3 regions of the Yaniella soli genome follow, and region 1 is predicted to be linked to each of the others. Evidence: riboswitches for the same ligand, from Rfam matches in the RefSeq annotation. Region 1 holds a riboswitch; each other region holds the start of a gene.
What was found. Region 1 has a riboswitch for thiamine pyrophosphate ahead of ACYVJT_RS12000 (YkoF family thiamine/hydroxymethylpyrimidine-binding protein). Riboswitches for the same ligand answer to the same signal wherever they lie in the genome.
Positions count from the first base shown of each region.

Region 2: it holds a riboswitch for thiamine pyrophosphate, as region 1 does, so the genes downstream of both, ACYVJT_RS10615 (thiamine ABC transporter substrate-binding protein) here and ACYVJT_RS12000 (YkoF family thiamine/hydroxymethylpyrimidine-binding protein) in region 1, are expected to answer to the same signal.
Region 3: it holds a riboswitch for thiamine pyrophosphate, as region 1 does, so the genes downstream of both, ACYVJT_RS01465 (LLM class flavin-dependent oxidoreductase) here and ACYVJT_RS12000 (YkoF family thiamine/hydroxymethylpyrimidine-binding protein) in region 1, are expected to answer to the same signal.

Region 1 is NZ_BAAGSP010000025.1:722-8,421, reverse strand. Features, by position in the region: gene ACYVJT_RS12010 (ABC transporter ATP-binding protein) at 1-691, opposite strand, end outside; gene ACYVJT_RS12005 (ECF transporter S component) at 688-1,308, opposite strand; gene ACYVJT_RS12000 (YkoF family thiamine/hydroxymethylpyrimidine-binding protein) at 1,305-1,949, opposite strand; TPP riboswitch at 1,986-2,096, opposite strand; gene ACYVJT_RS11995 (helix-turn-helix domain-containing protein) at 2,277-2,534, opposite strand; gene ACYVJT_RS11990 (NAD-dependent epimerase/dehydratase family protein) at 2,569-3,351, opposite strand; gene ACYVJT_RS11985 (zinc ribbon domain-containing protein) at 3,497-6,136, shown strand; gene ACYVJT_RS11980 (hypothetical protein) at 6,272-6,742, shown strand; gene ACYVJT_RS11975 (hypothetical protein) at 6,783-7,004, shown strand; gene ACYVJT_RS11970 (hypothetical protein) at 6,976-7,218, shown strand; gene ACYVJT_RS11965 (hypothetical protein) at 7,223-7,700, opposite strand, start outside.
Region 2 is NZ_BAAGSP010000019.1:36,393-44,092, reverse strand. Features, by position in the region: gene ACYVJT_RS10625 (agmatine deiminase family protein) at 1-993, shown strand, start outside; gene ACYVJT_RS10620 (MFS transporter) at 1,001-2,467, shown strand; TPP riboswitch at 2,519-2,624, shown strand; gene ACYVJT_RS10615 (thiamine ABC transporter substrate-binding protein) at 2,658-3,686, shown strand; gene ACYVJT_RS10610 (ABC transporter permease) at 3,656-5,332, shown strand; gene ACYVJT_RS10605 (ABC transporter ATP-binding protein) at 5,329-6,189, shown strand; gene ACYVJT_RS10600 (HNH endonuclease signature motif containing protein) at 6,547-7,700, shown strand, end outside.
Region 3 is NZ_BAAGSP010000002.1:74,960-82,659, forward strand. Features, by position in the region: gene radA (DNA repair protein RadA) at 1-1,062, shown strand, start outside; gene ACYVJT_RS01440 (hypothetical protein) at 1,066-1,710, opposite strand; gene ACYVJT_RS01445 (iron-sulfur binding domain-containing protein) at 1,769-2,707, shown strand; gene ACYVJT_RS01450 (amino-acid N-acetyltransferase) at 2,704-3,228, opposite strand; gene ACYVJT_RS01455 (low molecular weight protein-tyrosine-phosphatase) at 3,348-3,851, shown strand; gene ACYVJT_RS01460 (fructosamine kinase family protein) at 3,848-4,663, shown strand; partial or broken gene ACYVJT_RS01465 (LLM class flavin-dependent oxidoreductase) at 4,698-5,831, opposite strand; TPP riboswitch at 5,993-6,093, opposite strand; gene ACYVJT_RS01470 (ATP-dependent Clp protease ATP-binding subunit) at 6,202-7,700, opposite strand, start outside.

The DNA of each region.
Region 1 (7,700 bases):
CTGCTTGGATGTGACCTTCATTGATGACCACGGCCCGTGCGGGAAGACCGGGTCCGTCGGCGAGCTCGTCGAGGCGGTGTTCCACCAGGATCAGTGCACCCTCGGTACCGGTGAGCTCGGTGAGGACTTGCATCACCGAGGCAACGCCTGCCCCATCCAGCATGGAGGTTGGCTCATCGGCGAGCACGATCCGTGGCCTTGCTGCGAGCGCGGCAACCGTGGCGATTCGTTGCACCCATCCGCCCGAAAGTGTGTCGGTGCGCTGCCGCAGGAGGTGGTCTGCATCGACCGAGGCCAGCAGGTCGGTGACGCGTTGGCCGATCTCATCGGGGTCGACCCCATGGTTTTCAAGTGTCAGGGCGATTTCGTCTTCGACCAGTGGCAGGGTGATGCTGGCATGTGGATCTTGGGGCACGTTGCCGACTCTTCGACTCAGCCCGGCGACCGTGTTGGCGAGGACCGGTTCCCCTGCGACCAAGCATGCACCGGCGGTTTCTAACGGCACCGAGTGGGGTACGACCCCGCGGATGGCATCGAGCAGGGTGGATTTCCCCGCGCCAGATGCACCGAGCAGCAGGATTTGTTCGCCCGGCATGACCGTGAGGTTGATGTCGTCGAGGAGCACCCGGTCGGTGCGCGGGTCCACGGCTGTGAACCCGCGCAGCTCGACCAGCGGAGTAGTCATCGTCATCGTTGTCTTCCGATGGCATAGTTGTCGACCACACCGGTGGTTTTGATGGCTCGTACGAGGAAGTAGGCGAGGATTCCGCCCAGGATGATGCCCGAACCGCAGTGGATGACCAGGCGCAGCAGCAGGATGTCTTGACCAAACCAGCCAAAGCGAATGGCCGAGAACCAGAAGATAAAGAATGCCCCCAGGAAGCCACTGATCGCGTAACGGCTGATGCCGAAGCGTTTATACCTGCCGATGGCAAAGGGCAGTTCTGAACCGAGTCCCTGTAGTAGCCCGGAGAGTAGCAGTGTCGGACCAACGGGGGAGCCGAGGAAGACGAACTCGATGGTCGCAGCCAGTATCTCCGCAAGAATGCCCGAGCCTGCCTTGCGTGTGATGGCCACAGCCAGTGGGGCGACCAGTAACCAGCCGCCCTGCAGGAAGTGTTGGGCAATATCGCCGGCCGGGCCCATGACAATCGCCAGCCCGTTCCATGCTTGGACCAGCGCCCAGTAGACGAACCCGAAGACCACACCGAGCACGACCACCAGGACGAGATCTTTGAGTTGCCAGCGCCAGGGGCTGTCATAGGGGTTGCGATATTTCGTTTGGAATGGTTGTGCTGTGCCGGTCACGCTGCACCACCGGCGTTCTGTGATGTGGGTGAGTCCAGTGAGACCGATACGTGAGAGACGACGTGCGGGACTTCTTCGCCGACTTTTGCCCAGGCATTCACGATCACCCTCAGCACATCGGCCAGATCTCCGCGCAGGATGGTGGCATAGTGTTCGCTGGTGACGGTGATGCCTGAGGCTTTGGCTTCATCGATGGCTGCATAGATTGGGCCCATGTGTGGGCTGCCGTCGTCGGCCAGCGGGTACAGCGACCATGCCGCTACTGCTTCAATACCCGTTTTGTCGAGTTCGACGGGCTGCTCTGCTGAAATCTCGCCGGGGATGAGTTCACAGGAGGCTTCACCGGGGCAGCCACGAGAAAACAGCAGATGGCTGGTGAGATGTTTCCGCTCTGAGGCTCGGGATGCTGCGGCAATGAGCGTGGTGGCGTATTGCGCGAGCTGTTGTGCGGCGTCACCGGATTGCACACCGACATAGGTGGAGACTTCACCGGTGGCAATCTCGAGGCCATCCAGGTTGAGCTGGTTGTTGGTTTCTTCCAGCGCGTTGAGGATGATGTTTGCGAAGTCATCACTGTGCGGGTGGACGCTAATGCGCATCCCGATCCCGATTTGTGCTGGTGATAATGTTTGACCACTCACGGTGGTCTCCCTTCCGACCACCGGGCTCTCAATATATTGAAAGCTTCGGACCTCTCCCTACGCCAGTATGATCTGGATCAGGTTGAATCGGGTCTGCGGCATCTCCGCACTCTCAGCACCAGTTTCAGTGCACCCCGGGGTCTTTGTGTGGTCACCACACTAGTCTGTTTGGTGCAGCCCGCGTCAACGTTGCGGAATTGGACCGGACCATGATTGACGCGTCTCGTATTGCACAATAGATTGTGAGTATCAGTCCCTGCCGTTGACTCCCCTCTTGATCTGGGACAGCCGATGACAGGGACTTTAATTTCCGCTCAACGTCAGTGTTTAAAGAAGCGCAGCTATCTCGCCGGTAGCTTCGGCACGAGTAGATGCTTGCCGGGAGAATCGCTGGGCAAGCTCTTCACAATCCCGGTCACGTCTTTTTTGAAATCGGACTAGATCGACCAATCCAATGCGGAGCTCACGCCCTACTTGGTGAGACGATATTTCACCACGGTCAAGGAGTCTGTACAAATGCGCGCGACTCATGTTGAGTCTCGACGCAACTTGACTGAGCGTCAGTTCTTTTTCTATATCAGGCATGTGAATCATCTCCGTTCATTCTTACGAAAGTTCTTCATCCCGTATAAACAGTGTGGTCCCACTCGTCTTGATCGGGCGACGAGGTGGCATAGCGGAGTCGGTACGGCTCCTCAGCTGCGAACTCTTCAAAGATGATGTCTACCAGATCGTCTCCGGTGAGCCACGTTCGTTTGAGGCGCTGTGCCCGGAATGCTCCGAACCCCAGCTGCGGCAGTTCATCAGAATCAATGAGTTCTTGGAGCGTCATGCTGGTCCGCATGGTGCCGATACGCAGCACACTGACCGGCAACCCAGATGCATCACTGGCAAAGCGACCGATTGCTTCCATATACGCTTTCGTCGCACCGTACAGTCCGTCGGGGCGGGGTGGATCTGAAGGTTTCACGTGCACGTCGCCTGTGCCCGCGATCAGCTCTCGCTCTGGCCATCCGGCCGCATGATTACTGGATGCCAGGATGACTCGTCGAGTCCCGTGCGCTCGTGCCGAGGCCAGAATACGGTTGGTCGCATCGATCTCTATTGCGTAGAGGCCGTGTTTGCCGTCGGGAGCACCCGTGGCAAGGTGCAGCACGAAGTCTGCCTCTTCGACCAGTCGACCGACGAGCTCTGTATCGTCCAGGTCGGACTGATAGGTCTCGTGGAACGCTCGATCCGCAATCGGTCCCTTATCAATACCCACGAGTTGGTATGACTCAGCGAGCTGCTGCGTGACGAGACTGGCCACGGTCCCCGCTGCGCCGGTGATCAGAATGCGGTTCCCCGGTGGTCGAGGACTCCACTGGGGTTCGGATGGTGATGCTTCAAGTGGAAGGTCCATGATCCGATCCAATCGCTCAACGGGCCGAGATGCAACACTTCGCTCTGCTCATCGGAGAGTAATAAGTGGACTTCAAACCACAGAAGCGGTAGAGATATTCGCAGCACTCTTCTCACACTCAGCGCTTTTGACGAGGAAATTCATTTTGTCACAGGTACCTCCACCACCCCAGCAACCACCAGCCCCCGGGCCTGACTCGCCACCACCTGCAGTGGCCTCTTTCCTCAAAGAGATCCCGCCAAATGCCTGGGCGCGGACCTTCCTGATTGTTGCGGTGTTCTTCGGCGGTGCGTTGATCATGGCAGGCGTCATCGCGGGGCTGTTCACGGCCGGGGTCGGCGCGGCCGTCGGCAACGGTTTCCCAGCAGAGCTTGATGCGGTACTCGGTGGTGGCCCCACCTGGATTGTGATGACCTTCCAGCTGTTGGCCATGGGCTTCCTTTCACCGTTATCGCTCGGTGTCGACTTCGCTGAACTCGGCATGCATGGCGCCGGTGGGTCACTGTTCTTTGTCCCGTGGTTCGTGCCAGCCGGCGGCATTGCCGCGGTTGTTACCACCCAACGCTACCTCGGCGGCAACCTGCGCGCACGACACATCGGCACCCGGTTGTTACTAGCCGCTCTAGCAGGCGTCGCCTTCGCTACCGTCGTGACTGTTCTGGCGGCCGCGATCCGCTTGCGGTTCGACGAGGCAACGGCCATGTTCGGGGTCTCCGCGTGGGCACATGCGGCATCGTTTCCCGGTTTCATCGTCGCCGCGCTACTCGTAGGGTTCATCACATACTTGTTGTTCCTCCCACAGCGGGGCACCATCTTGCAGCGCGCCATGACCAGCATCGCTCAGGTATTCGAACACGTCATTGCTCTGAGCATCGTTGGTATCGTCCTCGGCATCATCTACGGTGCAACGCAGGGTACGAACGAGGGCCTTGTGATGGTCTTGGGCATTCTGCCAAGCCTTGGCTTCTTCTTGTTTTCAGCGCTGCACTTCATCCCGATGATCGGTTCCGGATCCGCAGGCATAGCCGGGGTGGGCGAAGCAGAGACATTTCACATCTTTGATGCACACCCCGGAATATGGATCCCCGGGCTCGTGATCATGGTGTTCGCACTCGGGATCAGTGCATTCCGTTGGAATGTCCGCACCAACTTTCAGGCGCATACCACCTGGGCTTGGGTTACACTGCCCGTCACATACCTGCTAGCCGGGATGCTGCTGACCTTTGGCAACGGCATCTACTTTTCGATGTTTGCTGAAGGGGAAGGCTTCCAGATCACCTTCAGCAGTGCGTCCTGGGGCTTCCTCATCTGGGCAATCATCGGTGCCGTCGTGCAGCTGTTAGCGGTCTTTGTGATGCCGCAACTCGCACGGCGCTTCCCAGCGGGACTCTCCCGAACACTTTCGTGGGGCGTGACCCCGTCGGCCGCCGCAGCCGCCCCAACGTATCAGCAGCCATACCCTTCATCAACGGACCACACCGAACAGTTCGAACCGGTCGACCAGACCACCCCGATGCATAGCGTGCCGCCACCTCCCGGTGCCGCTCCGGCATCCAGTGCCGCACCCGAGGGTGTCTGGCAGCAGGCCGCATCCGAGCCCCGTCAGCCTCGTGAACCCATGTCACGCACCACCAAAATCCTCCTGTGGACGGGATTGGGTGTACTCGTACTGGCCGCTATCGCCTGGATTGCCCACTCGGTGCTGGCCAGAACCGTTTTCGGACCGCAGCACACCGCTGAGTCCTACCTCGAAGCCGTGGTGGATGGTCGTGCAGAAGACGCTCTAGAGGAGATGGGGCCCAACGTCACCGACCAACAACGTGTCCTGTCCACCGATGATGTCTACCAGGCCGCCGAAAACCGTCCCGATCGTTTTGAGCTCGGAGATGTGACGCGCGATGGCACCAGCGCCACCGTTCAAGCCACCGTGTACCAAGATGGTAAGGCGTATCCAATCGAATTTGGTCTGAGTGTATCGGGCACCCAGGCGGGCGTCTTTCGTGACTGGGCGATGGACTCCGGCGATCTCGCCGGGCGTGCCGTGTACATGTCGGGGCCGTCGAACCTCACCGTCAATGACACAGAAATCGATATTGAACCGACCGGCCAGGAACTTGAGGATTCCTCGGCTGACTCGTATGCGCTCGACGACAGCCCAGAGTCGGTGCAACGTCTCGCTGAAGAAACCGGTCAGGTCCTGCTGCCTGGCACCTACACGTTTACCGCCCCGGAAGGGAGCAAATACCTCTCCAGCGGTGATGATCTGGTGTTGACCGTGACTCCGGGTGAAATTTCCTCCACGCCGATCGAATTCAGCCAGCGCTATACCGAGGAATTTGAACAGGACACGGTCGCACAGGTAGAGCAACGGCTCGAGTCGTGTCTGGCTGATGGCAGCATCCGGGTTGACGATTGTGAGGCGGCCAGCTGGGAAGATACCGGCTGGAACGCTATGACCGATCTCGAGCGCACGTGGGACACCGCTCCTGAAATTGAGCTCGTGCCCTCCGAATCGGATCCCTACGCATCTGACACGGAGATCACCGAGTATTCCGGTCCGGTGACCGCCCGCGTTGTCGAGGGCAGAATCAACGCCACCTACCAGGTGCGCGACGATGAAGATCAAGATTGGATGGAGCGCGACCGCACCTATTCTCCATTTGGCGACAGCTGGTTAGATCCCATGGAGTTCCCCGTGACCTTGGATGGCGATGAGATCAATATCGACTTCTCGGCCCTGGATGAGTACAACACCTCCTGGCTCAGCCAGGACTCCCGGGACTAGCACTACGAGACGGCAGAGGGGCGCCACCAGCATCTACCACGGGATGAGCAGGGTGCAGAATGCCGCAGCAACCCTCATGAAGTCGACGTGCTTGCCTGATCTGCAGGCCCACGCAGATGGAAAGCGTGCGGTTCTATGAACGCTTCCGCAAAAACCGTGGGGCTCATGGTCGATCCAGGCCTTGCCGAGGACATCGCGCGCCACGTTGCCGAACACCTGGCGGGTCGGCCCTCCCACCAAACCGATGAACAGTGGCGGGTCGAGACCATCGGCGAGCAACTGCCCTTGGACTCCGAGGGGATGATTAATCTCGCGGACCACGCGCCGACAATTCTGGATGAGTATGCATGGGACTACGTGTTCTATCTGACCGATCTGCCGATTATTCGTGACGGGCAACCGGTATTGTGTCGCACCGTGGCCCAGTCGCGCGGTGCGCTCATCGTGCTGCCTGCGCTTGGTGCCATCCGGTTGCGTGCCCAGGTCCTCGAATTGGTCGTGACTTTGTTATCGACGCTATCGGGTATTACCGACGGCATTGATACCGCAGCCGTTGGCAGGGATATCAAGCGCAAAAAATATGGTCACCCGCGTGTCCGCCGATGAACCAGTGCTCGCGCTACGATGTCCGTTCAATCTACTGAGGATGCTTGGCGGGATGGTTCGTGGCAACCGCTCGGTGCGACTGCCACGGGCGATGTCGGGCTTTCTAACCGCCGGCGCGGCGACCGGGGCCTTCGGTATCTTCTACAACAGCATTTGGAGCTTAGCCAATGAGCTCCACCCGGTGCGCCTGGTGCTGATCGGGGCCCTGGTCATCGGGTTGTTGACTGGTTGGCTTGTTTGCGCTGGCCGGGGTGATCATTGATGCCGGATACCTGTCATCTCAGCTCGAGCAATCCGCCGCGCTGTGGCACTATCTGCGCCTGTCCTGGCTGGCGGCCTGCCTCGGGACACTCGCCGGAGCACTCGGCGCGAACTTTGACTCCGATGAAGATATCCGCGAGGCGACCTACAGCAGGCGTTGGCACGAGCGCCGCAAGATGTTCAACAGCTATGAACAAAGCGCTGACGACGACTGAGCAGTTAGCTGTTGCAGGCATCCTGAATTTGTTGGATGTCTGCATCGGTGTAATTCCCCTTCGCACCGCTGAAGTCTGGGTCACCTGGGAGCGGACCTTCGCAACTGAACGTACCCACGTTAGGAATGTGGACGATAGCTGAACCGTAGTACGACCCCTCCGACTCGAAATTCGAGCTGGAATTTGGGCCGGAAGTCGGGGCTGAGTCGGGGGTCGACTCAGGTGTAGTTGGCTCCGTGTCGAAATCGCTGGATCCACTATCACCCGAGATAGCACCACTACCGGTAGACCCGCTCATCTGCTGTTGGAGATCTTGTTCGGTGACAAGCTGCGATTCATCTGGTTGTTCTGGAAGTTCAGTCTCACCCCAATTCGTGAATTCCATCGATGCATCTTTTGCAGTGACAGCTGCGAACCTCGGCGACTCGTGATTTGCCTCTAAGACGAGTTCCTCGCCTTCCTCCTGACCGGCATAGACCCAT
Region 2 (7,700 bases), on a different contig from region 1:
GCCATGTGGCAACTATCTTCTGCACGTCGTGCGTGGACGCGGCTGGCCGAGACCATCAACCAGTATGTGCCCGTCACGCTGTTAGTTGATCCGGATGATCAGCACACGGTGTCCTCACACACCTCCTCGAGCCTCGACACCATGGTGATCCCTTTTCATAATGCGGCACTGCGCCGTACCGGTCCGACGATGGTCGTGTCGCGTCGTCCACAGTCCAACGGAGGCCGTCGACCACGTCGTGTTTTAGGGATGGTCGACTTTACCTTTAACGGTTTTGGCCGGCTGCCAGGCGTCGAATACGGGTTGGACGATACCCTGCCCGGCACCCTGATGGATTTGCGCCCGACGACCTCTGGGTGGAGCGAGCGCCTCCTATCGATGATGGTTTCCGAGGGCGGTTCCTGGATTACCGACGGCAACGGTACGGCAATAGCTTCCGAACGCCTGTTGACCGATCAGCGGCGCAACCCCGGCTGGTCGACGCGTGCCGTCGAACGCGAGCTCCGCCGCGATGTGGGGCTGGACCACATCATCTGGTTACCCTCTGGCCTGACCCGCGGTGCAGCACCGGCCGGCTGGGGTGGCTACATCGACCAGCTCGTCGCCTTCCACTCGCCCGGCCGCGTCCTGCTGCACACCCAGCCCGACGAGACCCATCCGGATCACGCCGCCACCAGCCAGGCACGCGAGATCCTGTCTGAAGCCACCGATGCCAACGGCAACCAGCTAGAAATTATTGACATGCCGGCCCCGCAAACGCATTCGGATATGCGCGGTCCGGTCAACTGGTCCTACATCGACTACCTGGTGCTCAATGACGTCATTATCGTGCCGCGCTTCGTGGACCCACACGACGACCAGGCCCGCCAACTGTTGAGCCGACTCTATCCGGAACATCGGGTCGTCTCCTTTATGGCCCAAGATCTCTTTGACCACGGCGCTTCCATGCGTGCCGTCACCCTGCCCCAACCCCAAGTCAGTTCCAGAAAATAATGATGTCTTGACCACAGAAAAAATGACCGGTATCCAACGAGCCATCTTGGTGGTGGTGCTGGTACCCGTGTTCATGTCCCTGTTGTCGATCTCCTCGATCAACGTGGTACTGCCCTCCGTCCAAGCCTCACTCGACGCGCCCACCAGCCAAATTCAGTGGGTGCTCTCGGGCTATACGCTCGCCTTCGGCGTGCTGCTGGTCGCCGGTGGTCGCGCCGGCGACACCCTTGGCCGAGGCAAACTCTTTGTCGCCGGACTCGGGCTGTTCGGGCTCGGATCACTGATCGCCGGACTCGCACTCAACGGCCCCATGCTGATCGTCGCACGCTTCATCACCGGCTTCGGCTCCGGGCTGCTGAACCCACAAACCGTGGGCTTCATCCAACAGTTCTTTGACGGGCCCCGCCGTGCACGGGCCTTCGCCTCATTCGGGTCCGTTGTCGGCGTTTCGGTAGCCATCGGTCCCGTCCTGGGCGGTGGACTCATCGCACTACTGGGCCCCGATTGGGGTTGGCGTTGGACGTTCTTGGTCAACGTACCCATCGCGGTGGCCGCCATCTACTTCGCCTATCGCAACTTTCCGACCTCGGCGTGGCAGCGCTACGTCCCCGAAGGCGTGACCGACGAGGCACGCACCAAACCCGATCTGGACCCTATCGGCACCATCACCTTTACCCTCGGTGCACTATTGGTCATGTGGACCTTCTTAGAACTCGATAAAGGCGGCATCTACTTCGCAATGCTGCCCGTGGGCCTGCTGATTTTGACCTGGTGGGTGTGGTGGGAACGCCGGTATAAACGACGCGGCGGGTCGCCCATGGTCGACATGAACCTGTTCACAAACCGGGCCTACCGCAACGGCACCCTACTCATTGGACTCTTCTTCACCGGTTCCACCTCCGTCTGGGTCACCGTGGCAATCTTTTTACAAACAGGCCACGGCATTTCGGCACTCGTCGCAGCACTCGTGGGCCTACCCTCGGCATTTGCCACCTCGATAACCTCCCAAATCGCCGGACGCTACGTACTGAAAACCGGTCGCGCAATGGTCGCCTGGGGCATGAGCGTGACCCTGACCGCTTTGGGATCATCCATCCTCGTCGTCATCGGGGTCCAACTCTGGGACTGGCCCATCTGGTGGCTCATCCTCACGCTGTCACTGATGGGTGCCGCACAGGGCTTCATTATCTCGCCCAACCAAACACTGTCGCTGATCGAAGTGCCCGCACACGTCTCCGGGGTGGCCGGAGGCGTCATGCAAACCGGCCAACGAGTCGGCACCTCCATCGGCACCGCGCTCATCACCTCGATGCTATTCGGGCTGGCCGCCGCCTACTCCTGGAACTGGGCATTCGTCGGCGCCTTCGGCCTCATCATGCTCATGGTCGCCCTGGCCATGGTCGTCGCCATCGTCGATATTGTCGGCACCCGACGCGCCCAAGCCGCCGTCCCACAGGGCCACGAAGCAAAATAACGTCACACTGTGGGCCAACAATGCGCAGGGTATGGCAATGCGGTAGGTTGGAGACATCGACAGGGGAGCAGTCCAACGAAGCTGCTGAGAGTGCTCGCGCAGACCCTCGAACCTGATTCCAGTTCATACTGGCGGAGGAAGTCGTAACTCTCCACGCATAGCGTGCCCTCCTACACGACAGGAGGACCTCATGAAAAAATTCGTCCCGGCGCTCGCCGCCACCACGCTGATACTGACCGGTTGCTCGGTGACCGACCAAGCGCCCGATGCCACCGACGACGCATCCCAAACCGTCACGGTCATGACCCACGACTCGTTCAATGTGCCCGAAGAACTCGTGACGGCATTCGAAGAAGACACCGGCTACACCATCACCACCACGTCGCCAGGCGATGCCGGAGCCGTGTTGAATCAGCTGATCTTGCAGCAGGACAATCCCACCGTCGACGCGGTCTATGGCATCGACAACTACTCGGCACCCACACTGCTCGAAGAAAACATGCTCACCACCCACGACGTCGAACTGGGCGGCGCTGCAGACTACACGGTCGGAACTGATACAGACGGCCACCTAGCGCCGATCGACCGCGGTCAAGTGTGCGTCAACATGGACAATGCGTGGTTCGAAGACGCCGACCTCGCGCCCCCAGAAACGCTGGCTGACCTCACCGATCCCGCATATGAGGGGCTCTTCGTCACCACCGACCCAACCGTGTCGTCACCCGGGCTCGCCTTCTTGGTGGCCACGGCGACCGCCCAAGATGACTGGCAAGGCTACTGGCAAGACCTCCTGGACAACGGCGCCAAGGTTGCCTCCAGTTGGTCCGACGCCTACTACAGTGACTTCACCTCCACCAGTGACGGTGAGTATCCGCTGGTACTGTCCTACTCGTCGTCACCGTCAGCCGAAGAAGGTCGCACCTCGACCATCACCGCCACGTGCACCGATCAGGTCGAATACGCCGGGGTATTGGAGGAAGCCGCCAACCCTGAAGGCGCCAAAGCGTTCATCGAATTCCTACTGAGCACCGAATTCCAAGCATCGCTGCCCGAGGAAATGTTCATGTACCCGGTCGATGACGACGTCGAACTGCCCGGCGAATGGGAACAGTATGCGCAGCTGGCCGATGACCCCATCAGCGCTGACCTGACCGTGGTCTCCGAGAACCGGGATGCCTGGCTGAACGAGTGGACCGAGCTCTACGAGAACGCCAACTAAACGTGCTCACCCGGTTCGGGTGGGGCGCCGCGCTCGCGGTCGTCCTCACCTTCCTCACCATCTTCTTCGCCTGGCCCGTCGGCGCGATGCTGGTACGCGGCATCACCGACGACGCCGGCAACCTGAACCTCAACACATTTGGCGACGTATTGACCACCGGTCGCACCTGGGCCATCGTCGGCCACACCCTGACGATGGCTTCGCTGGGCACCTTAGGCTCGGTCCTGTTCGGTATCCCCGCCGCCTATATTTTGTACCGCACCGATTTCGTCGGCCGCAACGTGCTGCGTTCCGTCACACTCATCCCATTCGTGCTGCCCACCGTCGTCGTCGGAGTGGCCTTCCGTGCGCTGTTGGGCACCAACGGACCGCTCGGGTTCCTCGGACTCGACCAAACCACCTGGGCCGTGGTCGCGGCCATGGTGTTCTTCAACATCAGCCTCATCGCCCGGCAAGTGGGTGGCCTGTGGCAGATGCTGGATCCGCGCACCGTCGAAGCCGCCCGCAGTCTCGGTGCGTCACGGGCACGGGCGTTTTGTACCATTACCCTGCCTGCACTCACACCCGCCATTGGGGCCTCCGCCGGGCTTGTGTTCCTGTACTGTTCGACTGCGTACTCGCTCGTGCGAACACTGGGCTCCCCCGGCGTGGGCACGTTGGAAACCGAAGTATTCCGGCAAACCCAAGCGTTCCTCGATCTGCGCACCGCCGCCGTGTTTTCGGCGCTGCAGGTGGTGTTTGTGCTCGCGTCGGTTTGGCTGACTCAACGACTGTCCCATCGCACTACGACCGCGCTGCGCCTGCAGCAACCACGTCGACAAAAGCTTTCCCGTGCCGACTGGCTGCCGTTGACCATCACCCTATTCGCCGTGATCGTCATCATCCTGTGGCCCATGGTCACACTGCTCGAACGGTCACTGGCCACCGATGACGGCTATGGGCTAGACAACTACCGCTTGCTGCTCACCTCGCCCGGCACGGGATTCGCCGGCGGCACCACCGCAGCCCAAGCGCTCGAGCACTCGGTCAAAATCGCGCTCGATGCCACCGTCATCACCCTGGTCGCGGCCATCCTCCTCTCACTGGTCATCACACGCCAGGTCAAACACCCGGGACTGGCTCGCGGGCAGCGGCTGCTAGACACCTTCATCATGCTGCCTATGGGTGTCTCATCAGTGACCATCGGTTTCGGATTCCTCGTCTCACTGCACGCGTGGAACCCGAGCCTGAGCCAATCCGGCATGCTCGTCCCACTGGCCCAAGCCGTCGTCGCGCTGCCGTTAGTCGTGCGCAGCCTGATCCCCGTGCTAGCCGCCGTCGACCCCAAACAACGCCAGGCGGCCGCCGTGTTGGGCGCCTCGCCGGCGCGCGTGTTGGCCACCATCGACGGGCCATACATACTCCGCGCGGTCGGACTCGCCGCGGGCCTGAGCTTCTCCGTAAGCCTCGGCGAATTCGGAGCCACCAGCTTCCTCGCGTCCCCCGAATATCAAACCCTGCCCATCTACATCGTGCGACTCCTCGGCCGACCCGGCGCCGACAACTTCGGCATGGCATTGGCCGCCGCCGTCGTGCTGGGTATTGTCGCATCCATCGCACTACTACTCGGCGAACGCATCCGTCCACGCCTCAGGAGATTCACATGAACGCCATCGAAGTCACCAATGTGCACCTGACCTATCCCAACGGCAACCGGGTGCTCACCGGCGTCGATCTCGAACTGGCCGACGGGGAGATTCTCGGCGTACTGGGCGCTTCTGGCTCCGGAAAATCCACGCTGCTGCGTGTCATCGCAGGGCTACAACACCCACAACGTGGCACCGTCACCATTGCTGGGAAGACCACCGATGACGACGACCGTCGACCCACTCCCCCGCACCTGCGCGACTGCACCATGGTGTTTCAGGATGCCCAACTCTTCCCGCACCGCACCGTCGCCGACAACGTGGCTTATGGCCTCGAAGCTGCAAAAGTGCCCGCGGTGGAGCGTCGACGTCGTGTTGCCGACGCACTAGACATGGTGCAGATATCTGAACTCGCCGACCGTGCCGTCACCGAGCTCTCTGGCGGCCAGGCGCAACGGGTGGCCCTGGCACGGTGTCTGGTGATCAACCCGTCCGTCATTTTGTTCGATGAACCACTCTCTGCACTCGACCGTGGGCTGCGCCAACGCCTGGCAGTCGATATTCGACGAGTGGTCAAGGAGACCGGCACCTCGGCAATATACGTCACGCATGATCCCAGTGAGGCATCGACGCTCGCCGACCGCATAGCCGTGGTCGAAAACGGCACAGTACTGGACCTCGGCCCATCCAATCAGTTGGATCCGTCCCAGCTATCCGACTCAGTGGCCAGTTTATTGGGTGATGTCGGAGAAGTGTCCGGTGTTGTCACCGCTGTGACCGAAGATTCCACGACCGTTGAAGTGGTGGATAGATATATCGTGCTCGCCGGACGACAAGGCTCGGTTGGCGACACCGTGACCGTGAAACTAACTCGGTAACACCCCAGACGCATCATTCCTCCCCTCAGATAAGGGCTGAATTCAGCATGCCCAAATTTGGCATGTCTAGAAACGCTTGCAACTGCCGTCGGTCGGGCAATTATCGGGTTTTTCGGGTGTTCTGCAACCGTGTCGTGTGCAGTGTGGAAAAGTCTGAACACGCTCGCAGGTTATCCACAAAACACACGACACACCAAGCACCAACAATCAACACATGATATACAACATTCAAATCTCTTAAATCGTACAACAAAATACACCAAAACCTTGCCCAACAATACGGGCGGCAGGTAGAATAGAAGCCAACATCATCGACTATTGAACACCCATCGTTTGCTCGGTTGAGAGGAGTTTGTTGTGGACTACACCCCGATTTTGCCCAACATCGGTACCCCGTGTCCCACCGATCTCCTCAACCCCGAGAAACTCGATGGTGCTTCCCTGGGTGAAGCCCTGCACGCAGCAGCGTTCATTCTGCAATACGCTGGCAAGAAAATGGCCAACCCCAACACCTTCACCAAGGTCACGACCTTCTCCCAGGGCCCTGGCTCTGACTGGTCCGGCTACCAGCCCCAAACCGGCGATGAAACCAGCCACGACGATGAAGACAGTGCTGGGTCTTCGAAGACACCAGCAGAGGTCGTCCCGCCAGAGCGGTATTACGACTCGCTACCCGCGATTGGGGACATGCTGTCACAAGTCACGCAGTCTACGGATGTGATGATGGCCAACTACACCCGCTACTTCCAAGCCGTCGAACACGACCAAGTCACCTACTTCGGTGCACCCTTTGCCACCAGCGGCTTCACTGACGCCAAACAGTACCTGCGTGACACGATGAAACTCTCCGCCGCCACCGCAGCCAAACACCTCGACCGGGCCGCTTATGTGACCCTGGCCCCAGGCAAAAACCCGGAAGAAGCCGCCAACCTGCCCGTCTTCGCGCGCATGGCCGCCGCATTCATCAACGGACGAATCCCAGCAGAAAATATCGACCGATTCATCAACCTAGATCAGGACCTCACCGACTACGCCGCCAAAACCAGCCAAACCACCGACTACAAAAACGCCGTGTTACAAGCCTTCGAACCCACCCTGGCCGAAACCGCTGAAACCTCCACCCCCGATGAAGTCTCCAGAGTGAAAAAACGGTGGGTGGATCGTATTGCACACGCCATGAACGCCGATGGGCCCTCACCCTCCCAAACCCTGCGCAAGCAACCCGATAATGCGATCAACACCCGCGACAACCCCGATGGCAGCGGCCACATCAGCATGCACGCCACCCCAGACCTGTATGCGCAATTCAAAAACTTCAAACTCCACATGCTCAACCACCACGGCACCACACCAGACATCCCCGACGAAATCGCCGCACTGTTCCCCACCCAAGACACAAGCGATACTGCCGGACACGACGCAGCAGATAACCCTGCAGATCCCAGCACATCGAAAGTCGCCGCAGTCGATCACGATGAAGACGCCGACAACGCACAGAAAGCAAACTCAGC
Region 3 (7,700 bases), on a different contig from region 1:
ATTGGCGCGATGCGGGAAAACCTGTTGTTGTCCGCCGAGACAGACCTATCCCAGGTTCTAGGCCAGATCGAACACATCAAACCCGACTTCCTCGTGGTCGACTCGGTACAAACCATCCAGTCTGCCTCGATCGACGGTACCCCTGGCGGGCGGATGCAGATTCAAGAAGTCACCGCCTCCATCATCCGGTTGGCGAAACGTCACAATATCGCCACCATCCTGGTGGGTCACGTGACGAAAGAAGGCAGCATTGCCGGGCCACGCACGATGGAACACCTGGTCGATGTGGTCTGCCAGTTCCACGGTGACCGACACTCACAATTGCGCTTCATCCGGTCGGCCAAGAACCGCTACGGTTCAACCGATGAGGTTGGCTGCTTTTCGATGAAAGACTCCGGCATCGGATCCATCGATGACCCATCTGGACTATTCATCAACACCTTCGCGACCCCGGCATCGGGCACCGCCATCACCGTTGCCCTAGACGGGCACCGGCCACTCATGACAGAAATCCAGGCCCTCGTGTCGCAAGGCACCGGCGGCTCACCACGCCGCGTCGTGACAGGCTTGGTCCAATCACGGCTCAATACCGTCATCGCCATCCTGTCACGGCACTTGCATAACGACTTCACCAACCAAGATATTTACGCATCCACGGTTGGCGGTATCAGCGTGTACGAGCCCGCGGCGGATCTCGCGGTCGCCGCTGCCATCATGTCATCACGCAATGAACTGCCACTACCACGCAGCACAGTGCTGATCGGTGAGCTCTCCCTGGCCGGCGAGCTTCGCCCTGCAGCCGGTATGGAACGACGTCTCAAAGAAGCCCACCGCCTGGGCTTTGCCAAAGCCATCGTTCCCGAAGACGACGACATGACCGTGCCCAAGGGCATGCAGGTGCTACAGACCAGCTCGTTGACCGAAGCGATGACCTCACTGTTCAGCCCGGCAAACAGGCCCCCACCGCGGCAACCCCACGGAGGGCGCACCGTCGAAGAAGCGCGCCAAGAACTACGGGATTCACTGCGGTATTTTCCCGGCATGGAACCCGACGACAAATAACCGCTATTGCAGCTCGAAGGTCACCGGTTCAGCGGTCTCTTCGCCAAGCCCCACAACCAGCTGATACTCACCAGCCGAGATATCTTCGACCACCGTCTCGCAAGACTCATCGGTCCCCACGCGTTCCCACTGAAACTCCACGGCTTCGGACTGACCAGGTTCCATTTCCACCACCTGCGACTGCGGATCCACCTGGCAGGCGCGCGTCGAAAACACGAACTCTCCCTCAGCGTCCTCAACCACAAAACTCTGCTGGTCAGAACCTAACGACGCATCACACAGCTCGTCGCCTTCATGCGCAATCGTCATCGAAAACGTCGGGAACTCATCGGCGCCATACGTCTCCTGATCGGTCGCACCCGTCACGGCAAGCACGTCCGGGTCACACGCATTCGCGTTGGCGGCAGTATCATCATCGGGCGACTCGGACTCGCTGGGGGCGGGTGACGCGCTTTCGCTCACCGTTGGCTCGGGTTGCGGCTGATCCTGCTGCTCATCGGGCACAAATAGGCTCACCAACGCCCAGATGCCCCAACCAATGAGGCCCAAAATAATCAACAGAATAATGACCGCGACGATACGACGGCGCCGCAAAATATGCGGCGGAATACGTTTCGGACGAGGGGGAAGATTCGCGTTGTCGGCCATGGTCAATAGTTTAGCGACTCAGACTGACTGTCAACTGGCTACGACTAGCATGGTGCATATGTCATCCGTTACCCCACACCTGTCTAAAGACCACATCCAGCAGGTTCGCAAGCGCATTCTTCACTGGTACGCCCAGCAGGGTCGGCAACTTCCCTGGCGCGAACCAGACACCACGGCCTGGGGGATCCTCGTATCCGAAGTGATGCTGCAACAAACCCAAGTCGCTCGGGTCTGGGATGCTTGGCTGGCATGGATGAAACGCTGGCCGGGGCCGCAAGAACTCGCCGAAGCAGAAGCCTCGGACGTATTGATCATGTGGGGACGACTGGGCTATCCGCGCCGAGCGTTGCGCCTCCATGAGACTGCCAAAGCTGTCGTCGCCGAACACGGTGGCGTTCTGCCCACCGATCCGCAACTGTTATTGCAATTACCGGGCATCGGCGAGTACACCGCAGCGGCCGTGTCATCTTTTGCCTTTGAGATCCCCGAGGTGGTGATCGATACCAATATCCGACGGGTTCACGCGCGCATGTTCTCAGGCCAAGGCGCGGCCGCACCCAGTCTGACGGCCGCCGAACGGAGGCTGGCTACTGACCTCATGCCCGAGACCTCCACAGACCAAGGGGTGAGCGATGCGAACACTTGGAATGTTGCGGTCATGGAGCTTGGTGCGCTGATCTGTACGGCACGAGCCCCGAAATGTGCCCAGTGCCCGGTAGAAGACCTGTGCGCCTGGGTGGCCGTGGGGAAACCTGAACCTGAAATCGTGACCCGGACGCAGTCGTGGGCCGGCTCGGATCGACAAGTTCGCGGGGCCATCATGGGCGTCTTACGTGCCCAGGGCACCATCGATGTCGGCGGCTTACAGACCACCGTTGAGGCAACCGGTCGGCTGGGTCGACACGTCCCCGAGCAAACGCAATGGAACCGCGCGGTCAACGGCTTAGTCTCCGATGGTCTTGCAGTGCTCGACAACGAAGTGTTGGCGTTGCCCTAACCACGGTTCGGCCGTGAGGCCAGGTCGATAATCATCCGAGTATTGCCCAACGTATTGGGTTTAACGCGTGCCAAATCCAAGAATTCAGCGACACCCTCGTCAGTGGAACGCAGCAACTGAGCAAAGACATCCGGGTCAAGGACCGACTGATCATCCATGACTTCGAAACCGTGACGCTGGAAAAACGAGGTTTCAAACGTCAAACAAAAGACGTGCTGGACGCCTAAGTCTTCGGCGCGATCCAGCAGAGCATTCAGCACCACTCCACCGACGCCCTGGCCCTGATAGGAATCTGCGGTAGCCAGAGTGCGAACTTCAGCTAAGTCCTCCCACATCACGTGTACCGCACCAAAGCCGACAATCTCACCGTCAGGATTTTCGGCAATCAAAAATTCTTGGATGGCCTCAAAATAGGCAACCTTGTCCTTATCCAGCAGCACACGATCGGTGGCTAACGGTTGGACCAGGGATCGAATGACAGCGACATCTTGGGTTCGGGCTGGGCGGACGGCAAATTCCATTCTCCCCACTGTAGTCTGTCTAGCCATTCGACAGCGAGTGCCCAGCGACCAATGTGCCAGCTGCGGACACGGCACGAAGAGTCTGGCCAACGGCTGCAAACCTCCGCACAATAGAAGCTATGAAGATTTTGACTGTTTGTCTCGGAAATATTTGTCGCTCCCCTGCCGCCGAATCGGTACTCATCAAAGAGTTTTCCAAAGCCGGCATCAATGCTGACGTTACGTCAGCCGGCACCTCGGATTATCACATTGGCAGCCAGGCCCATAAGCTGACCCGAAAAGTCGGGACCGAACGCGGTTATGGGTTCAGTTCGGTAGCCGAGCAGCTCACACCAACGCACCTGGATGAAGCAGACGTCATCTTGGCGATGGACGATTCGAATCTGGCAAATATTCTGGCGCTTACTGACACTGACGAACAACGCGCCAAGATCGTTCGTTTCGGGGCATTCGCCTCGGCGGTAGACCAGGACGGTATTGCCAACGTGCCAGACCCGTATGGCCACCCCGAGGACGCTTTTGTTTCGATGTACGACCAGATTGAGGATGCAGCGCGCGGACTCGTGAGGGCCGTTGAAGACCAGAGTCTCGAAACCGTCCTGCAACGCTACGGTGCCCAGTGAGTCTGACCGGTTCGACGTCGACGGTTACGCTGACTGATGGGACCAAAGCGTTCCGCAAATCGTTACCCGGTGCTCCAGAAGGCTTCTTCCAGTTCGAAGCAGCCGGCTTACAAGCCCTAGGGGCGCTTGGGGCAAGGGTGCCCCAGGTATATGAGGTGACCGAGGAACAGCTCATCATCAGCCACGTTGAAGCCAAAGACGGTTCTGCTGCTATTGAGCACCCCGAATATGTGTTTGGCCAAGAGTTAGCGCAACTGCATCTGACCGCACAGCAGACTGCTGACCCAGCACAAACATTTGGCAGTCTCGAAGGGCTCGACCACTGGTTTCTGGGCGGCGCTGCCGTTGACCTACAACCCACCGAAACTTTGCATGAAACTCTGGTGACCAACAGGATCATCCCGTTAACCGAACAGGCAATTGAGTCGAGCCAACTCGATGCCTCTGCACTCCAGATGGCACAAGCCATCATCCCTGAGCACCTGGGACCACAAGAGCCACCAACTGTGGTGCATGGAGATCTGTGGGCTGGCAACCGCATGGTCGATCAATCGGGTGCCAGCTGGTTGATTGATCCCTCATGTCATTGGGGCCATCGCGAACAAGACATTGCCATGATGCAGCTATTTGGCGGATTCGGGCCGGCCGTTATGGACGGCTATAACGCAGTGTTTCCGCTGACTGCAGGTTGGCAAGAACGTATCCCGACTTTCCAACTCGTCCCACTGCTGGTTCATGTACTGTTATTCGGCTCGGGATACTCTGACCCCACGATGCGCTCGCTACGTGCCACCGTCAATCACCATCCTTAGGAGGATCATGACCATCTGGTGCTGTGGCCGCAAACTAGATTTTGGGTGCAGCCTCCTCGTGTAATCGAATCACTGGTGCAAAGTCCGTAAAGGATTCAGGGACGACAGTACCCATGATCATAAACCCGTCGGTTGCACCCTGTTCGACCAAATCCAGCATTTGTTGAGCGACAGAATCAGCGGTACCGACGAGAAGAGGTTTGAATTGCGCGATTGCACCCAACATCGCAAGCTGTCCAAGCGTCGTTATTCCGCCCGCTACGAGTTCGGCAACAGTATTTTCGAATCCTTCGGCACCGGTCGCGCCATGCTGTGTTCGCAAAAATTCTGCGGCTGAATCCTTCAAGGACCAGTCAGCAGGATCAGCCCGGAACAAAGTGGCCAGATCCTGCAAGGCAGTGACTGGGTCAATCAGGCCTTTGAGCTGCCGCAGTTTTTCCTCCGCAGCGACTCCGGATTCGGCGACGACGGGTTGAACACCCATCAGCGTGGTGATCCTATCTGGGTTTCTTCCTGCTTGTGATGCTCTGTAGCGAAGATCCGCACGAATCTGTTGACCTTGAGCACCGTCGGCCGCCACCATAAATGTTGCGTCAGCCTAGCGAGCAGCAAAATCCAGACCTGTTGGGGAAGCACCGGCTTGCAATAGCATCGGACGATGGCCCTCGACGTCTCCCGGCACGGTCAAAGGGCCAATGCCGTGGTTGGTCGGCTGGATACGTGTGGGGTCAGCGAAACGGCCGGTTTCGGTATCTACCCACAGTGCATCGTCTGGGAATGTTTGCCAGACGTCCAGCACCTCTTGGGTGACCTTGTCCGCTTTGTGATACCTATCTGCTCTGGGTTCAAGCCCGGGCAGGCCCATGTTTTGCGCCTCATAATCGTAGGCAGAAGTCACGATATTCCAGGCGGCGGGACCCCCGGACAGTTGATGCAAGGTCGCTACCCTGCGAGCAATATCGTAAGCCGGCACAAAGGATGTAGAAAGCGTACATCCTAGACGCAGCCGTTCTGTCACGGAGGCAACAGCCGACATCACGGTCACAGGATCCAGGTAAATTCCCCCTTTGGCACCTGCTGCAATAACAGCATCTGTGGTGCCATCGTGACCACGTGCCATTGCCATCGCATCTGGAACAAACAACATGTCATAGCCGTCTGCTTCCAGTTAGCGTCCTATATCCGCCCAGAATTTGGCACGTAACCAGTCGGAACGATTCTTGGGATGTCGCCATGCACCAGCGAGTTGAAACAAGGGCGGAAAAATCATTGCCGCACAAGGTATGGAAGATTCGAAAGGTTTCGCAACACATTGCGTGGCGTGAACTGGTGAAGTCATCTGGCCCTTCCTCCGCCGGCATGATCCGGATCAGGTGTTCGGGTCTGCGCGTTGCGCACTCTCAGCCGTGTCAGCTCCCCGGGGTACGGCCTCTACTGTAGACCACAACGAGGCGTCAGCATGAACTATTGCTGTCGCATAAAAAAGTGCTGGAACCCTCTCGTTGAGGGGTCCAGCACTTTTTGTCCGAGGCTAAAGGTTAGCTGTCGCTACCTGCCTCGATTGCTTCGCGTTCTGGTGCGGCTTCGATCGATTCTGGTTGGTTGACCAGTTCGAAGTCGAGTTCCGCATTCTTGCCTTCGCCCTTCACGGACACGAGGATGTGGGTGTAAGGCGGGATTTCACCGAAGAGCAGCTTCTCGGACAGTTTATCTTCCAGCATGTCTTGCACCGTACGACGCAGCGGACGGGCACCCATGGATGGGTCGTAACCACGCTCTGCCAACAGTTCCTTGGAGGCCTGATCCAGTTCGATGCTCAGGTTCTGTTCTTTCAAACGCTCCTCGAGGCTGCCAATGAAGAGGTCGACAATCTCGATGATTTCGGAGATGGACAGCTGTGGGAAGACAATCGTGTCGTCCACACGGTTGAGAAACTCTGGGCGGAAGTGCTGACGCAGCTCCTGCTGAACGGTTGCCTTCATACGTTCGTATCCGGTCTCGGTGTCAGAAATTGACTGGAAACCGGTCTGAACACCCTTAGCAATATCGAAGGTACCAAGGTTGGTCGTCATAATGATGACCGTGTTCTTGAAGTCCACAACGCGACCCTGTGAGTCGGTCAGACGACCTTCTTCCAGAATTTGCAGCAACGAGTTGAAAAGGTCCTGGTGGGCTTTTTCAACTTCGTCAAACAGGACAACGGAGAACGGACGGCGACGAACCTGTTCGGTCAGCTGGCCACCTTCCTCGTAGCCGACGTAGCCCGGAGGGGCACCGAAGAGGCGTGAGACGGTGTGTTTCTCTTGGAATTCTGACATGTCCAGGGTGATCAGGGCTTCTTCATCCCCGAACAGGAACTCGGACAGCGTCTTGGCCAGCTCGGTTTTACCAACACCGGTCGGACCGGCAAAGATGAACGAGCCGGTTGGACGGTGTGGATCCTTCAGCCCGGCACGGGTACGACGAATCGCACGTGACAGCGACTTGACTGCTTCGTCTTGGCCAATGACCCGACGATGCAGTTCGTCTTCCATATTGCGCAAACGCTCGGCTTCGCTTTCGGAGAGACGGAAGACTGGAATACCGGTGGACTTCGATAGCACTTCGGCAATCATGTCTTCGCCGACTTCGGCGATACCGTGAGCGGCTTCGTCACGCCATTCGCGTTCTTTGGTGTTGCGCTCATCTTGGAGTGACTGTTCTTTGTCACGTAGTGAGGCCGCACCTTCGAAGTCTTGGCCGTCAATGGCGGCTTCCTTCTCTTTGCGTACTTCCTCGATGCGCGCATCGTATTCCTTGATCTCTGGAGGGGTCGACATCCGCTGAATACGCAGACGTGCACCGGCCTCATCGATCAAGTCGACTGCCTTATCCGGCAGGAAGCGATCTGAGATGTAGCGATCTGCCATGGTGGCAGCTGCCTGGAGTGCTTCATCCGTGATGGACACACGGTGGTGCGTTTCGTACCGGTCGCGCAGACCACGCAGAATGGCAACGGAGTCTTCAACTGATGGTTCGTCAACCTGGATGGGCTGAA